Regions from separate parts of the Bacillus sp. BACIII genome, predicted to be linked through region 2. Evidence: predicted binding sites of a transcription regulator. Region 2 holds the regulator's gene; the other holds the start of a gene.
The links. Region 2 encodes LexA, which represses DNA repair genes until DNA is damaged. Its sites were predicted from a motif close to CGAACATATGTTCG; they were not measured.
Positions count from the first base shown of each region.

Region 1: a site for LexA is predicted at 1,311-1,324, ahead of ACXN9U_RS09255 (YhjD family protein). Genes of this name have one in related genera too.

Region 1 is NZ_CM174437.1:1,939,481-1,941,880, forward strand. It holds gene lepB (signal peptidase I) at 59-574, opposite strand; gene ACXN9U_RS09250 (TVP38/TMEM64 family protein) at 571-1,197, opposite strand; gene ACXN9U_RS09255 (YhjD family protein) at 1,348-1,707, shown strand; gene ACXN9U_RS09260 (DUF3311 domain-containing protein) at 1,822-2,022, shown strand; gene ACXN9U_RS09265 (sodium:solute symporter family protein) at 2,019-2,400, shown strand, end outside.
Region 2 is NZ_CM174437.1:1,140,939-1,143,338, forward strand. It holds gene ACXN9U_RS05625 (YneB family resolvase-like protein) at 1-415, opposite strand, end outside; gene yneA (cell division suppressor protein YneA) at 431-742, opposite strand; gene lexA (transcriptional repressor LexA) at 895-1,515, shown strand; gene ACXN9U_RS05640 (hypothetical protein) at 1,854-2,282, opposite strand.

The sequences.
Region 1 (2,400 bases), 800 kb from region 2:
TCCTCATTATAGTCTTCCCTCTGCTTTTTGACAATCATTTCCGAAAAAAAGACGCCGTTCACTTGGCGTCTGATTCACTGATCACCCCGACGATGTCTTTATCCTTAATCGGTCCGAAATGACGGCTGTCGAGGCTGTATATGCGATTGTCGCCAATAACGAAATATTGTCCTTTCGGTATGCTTTTGCGCCCGGTCGTTTCCTTCAATGTATAATCACCGGTCACATGGCTGCCTGCGGACAATGATGACTTTAACGGTTTTAAAAACGGTTCTGAAACCCGTTTTCCATTCACATACAGCTGGTCTTCCCTGTAAGCGATCGACTCGCCCGGGAGCCCGATGACACGTTTGATCAGCACTTTGTGGTGCGGGCCTTTAAACAGGACAATATCGAAACGGCGGATCGTTTTGTAACGATGGGAAAACTTGTTGACTATCAGCTCATTTCCTTGTTTAAAGGTCGGATTCATGCTGATTCCTTCGACTTTGTAATCAATAAAAATGGCATTTTTTAATTGTATGGCCAAAACAACGATAAGCACGCCGGCTATAAACCAAAATCGTTTTTTCAAGATTCCTGTCTCCCTCCGTCTTTCTCATGCTGACTGATCCTCGTCTGTAAACGCCGTTCGATATGCTTTCCTGCATACCACAGCACCGCGATCACCGTTAAGGCGCCCGCCATCCTGAAAGGCTGTGTAAAGAGCGCGTGAAGGTCATACCCGATAAAGCTGATCATAAAGATCATGACCATTTTCCCCATAGCGGCGGCTGATACAAACTGCAGCGCCCCCACACGTGACAGGCCGGCAACGATATGAACCGCAGCGGACGGCGTAAAGGGGAAGCAAAGTAAAATAAACAGCGGACCGAAACCGTGCCGCTCAACCCACAGCATCATCCGCCTTATGGTCTCATGCCTGCGGATGAAACCGAAAGCTCTTTTCTGTCCGAAACGGCGGACGGCATAAAACATAAGCAGTGATCCTGCCGCAGATCCGAGCCACGACAGAAAAAAACCTTCCCACAGCCCAAATGCATTCGTATTCGCCACCACAAATACAACAAGCGGCAAAAACGGAAGAAACGCTTCAATAAAAGGCAGTAAAACCGCAGCCGCCGGGCCGAAAGCTCTATAGCTTTGGAACCATTCCGTCAGCTGTTCCTCAGTGAAATATGATAAAAATTGCTCCAACGTTTATACTCCTTAACGAGTTTGTCTATCCTTATTCTACACATTATCTCCAAAAAACGAAAATGTTTACGAGATTTTCCGACTTGAAATATCGTGTAAGTGAGTATAAAATAAGAACAAATGTTCTCTTTTAAGAAAGAAGGAGTATTTATGCCTGACATCCGGAGCGGCACCCGCGACCTCATCGAAAAAGGGCTGTTTCTGCCCATGGCGGCCGCCATTCTGAATCGGGATTTCGAAGCGCTTGATTCGTGCCCGTTCAAATTAAAACAACCCTATAAACAGCTTATCAGCTGCTCTTTAAAATTAGCACAAAAGGATTTGAGTGATGTTCGAAAAGAGTTAAGAAAGCGTAAAATCAAAATATACGAAGCCCAAAGAGATGAAGCATTTACGCTTTATATATGCACCATTAACGGCTATGAAGAAAAACACCGTTATTTCAACCCGAGAATACGGGAACAGGTAACCGCCTTAGTGGAATATTACCTGTCTCTTGCGACCATTTAAAAAGCAGCCGGGACTGCTTTTCCTTTTGAAACTATAAAATTCAGACTATTCACACTATACATTCGACATGATTTTCTTTATAATTCGGTACACGCTTTTCAAAGGAGGAATGTTATGAAACTGATTCATGTTCTCGCTGCCCTGCCCTTTTTCGGAATTCTCGCCGGCATTCCATTCGCCAACCGGGTGACGCCTTATGTTTTCGGAATGCCTTTCATTCTCGCATATGTCGTCATCTGGGCCGTTCTGACTTCTGTTCTGATGGCTGCGGTTTACAAATTGGACAAAGAAAACAAGGCGGGTGAGACGGAATGAACGCCGCATTTCCCGTAATGGCCGCCGTGCTCCTGTTTTGTGTATATCTCGGAATCCGCGCCCGAAAAGGAAAAAAGATGGACCTTGAACAATGGACGGTGGGCGGACGCGGCTTCGGCACGATGTTTGTCTTTTTATTAATGGCGGGAGAAATTTACACGACCTTCACATTCCTCGGCGGAAGCGGATGGGCTTACGGAAAAGGAGGTCCCGCCTTTTACATTATCGCTTACGGCTGTCTTGCCTACATTTTGTCATATTGGCTTCTGCCTGCCGTGTGGACATACGCCAAACAGCACAAACTGATGTCGCAATCTGATTTTTTTATTTCAAAATACAACAGCCCGCTCCTCGGCATTCTCGTATCGCTCGTCGGCA
Region 2 (2,400 bases):
CCCGCCGGATTTTCATATTGTGAATTTTCCTTTGATATTCCTCCACAATACTGACGATTTCGAGTACCATCGTATCAGCTTCGGAAAGCTCCAGCTCGCCTTTATGAGCCGTCGTATATATTTTTACGTTCTCCCTGTAAATACAATGCAAAAGCGCGATCTTGGCGTTTCCTCTTCCCAGTCTTGTTTCATCCTGCACCAATATCGCGTCAATATGTGACTTTTTAATTTCATCAAGCATTTCAAATACTCCGTCGCGGTCCATTTCGTAACCGCTGGCTTTCTCTGAAATGACTTTTACGACTTCCATGCCGTTTGCCGCAGCGATCTCACTGAGCTCCTCTTCCTGTCTTTTTAAAGACGTCTGCTGCTGTTCTTTGTTTGTGCTTACCCGGGCATAAATGAGCGCCTTCATTTCTCTCTTTCCTCTCTAATTGACAATGGCCAGCTGATATACGGCCGGATTCTCCTTCTTAACCGGAAGAATAAGTTCGTCTCCGGGCTTTATATCAGCAGTTTGGAGATGATTATTCTCCGTCACCCACTCAATGAAATCTTCTTTGTTAATATTTTTCTTCTCTGCTACTTGATCCGCAAGTGACCACAGAGTATCTCCGTCCTGAACCTTTATTTTAACATATTGGCTGAGCGCCTGATCATTTCCCGCACATGAAACAAGTAAAATAACGGCACTTAAAATCGCAGTAAACAGTCCGACAAATATGATAGATTCCTTCGCCATTTAAACAACCTCCAGAATGTTTGTTCGCTTTTTATACCTTTCAGTATATACGAACAAATGTTTCTGTCAATCGTTTTTTTCGAACCTATGTTTGTACTGTCAGGAAAATCATGCTATAATCTACTTAAAATCGACGTTTTGAGGTGCGAAATATGACGAAGCTATCAAAAAGGCAGCTTGATATCCTGCGTTTTATTAAAGAAGAGGTAAAAACGAAAGGATATCCGCCTTCTGTAAGAGAGATAGGAGAAGCAGTAGGACTGGCTTCCAGTTCAACCGTGCACGGACATTTGGCGCGGCTGGAGACAAAAGGCCTGATCAGACGGGACCCTACTAAACCGAGAGCGATTGAGGTATTGGATGAAGAAGAAGTCCAAATTCCGAAAAGCCAGGTTGTCAATGTTCCGGTCATCGGAAAAGTGACGGCAGGTATCCCGATTACAGCTGTTGAAAATATCGACGAGTATTTTCCGCTTCCTGACCGGATGGTTCCTCCGGGAGAACACGTATTCATGTTAGAAATCATGGGAGAGAGTATGATTGACGCCGGCATTTTTGACAAAGATTACGTCATTGTCAAACAGCAGAACACGGCCAATAACGGGGAAATCGTGGTGGCTATGACCGAAGATGATGAAGCCACGGTCAAGCGCTTCTATAAAGAAGACAATTATGTGCGGCTGCAGCCGGAAAATCCGACGATGGAACCGATTATCCTGCAAAACGTAAGTATTTTAGGGAAAGTGATCGGCGTATTCAGAGCCGTTCATTAATTCTATTAAACTTTATTTATCGTAAAACCCCTCTGAAAGGGGTTTTTCTTTTGCAAAAAAAGAGCAGATTCGCCCTGGCTTAAGAAACGAACCTGCTAAGGAGGAAAAACTTACATCTTTATTATCAGGCATCTCACTTTTGAAGTCAATAAATAATGTTTCTCTAAGGAAACTTTTTATCCGTTTTTCAACTTTTGTATTTGTGCGGGCTGATTTTGATATATAACTATCTTTACTTGGAGCGGACGGATTACATTTTATTCATGAATATTTAGTGCATAGTACAATAAGTTTTGACGAGATGTAAAAAAACCCGCTTCCTTTGCGGGTATCTATTTTCAATCAAAATGATAATATTCCACGCCGTATAACCCTTTAATATGAACAGGTGCACAGACGTTTGAAGAGCTTTCAATCAGAATCCTGTATTTGTGATGCGGATCAATTGATTTTTTGTCCTGGGCACTTAGGTTTAACCAGCTGCCGCTGTAGCTTTTAGAACTTAATGTATAAAAATTTCCGTTCAGCGCCATCCGCTGGAGTTTCACGTTTAAATTGCATGAAGAATTGTTCACAATGGTGAACTTGTATCCTAATAGGTAATCATCAGCTGATACAGCCCCCGGATTTTCAATAAAAAACTCTTTGACATCTCCCTCCATAATGAAGCTTGTTTTTGATCCGAATTCAGTGGTAGCCGCTTCAGCTGAGTGTACTCCGCAAAAACATAATAAAAAAACAGCAATACATATCCACCATTTTTTCAATTTTGCATCCCCCTTTTTTTACATATTTTAACTTTTGAATATGGTGATGTCTATTTACATTTTATTAAAACGCACACTTTATAACCACTATATACCAGTTTAAAAATTTGCTGATTGC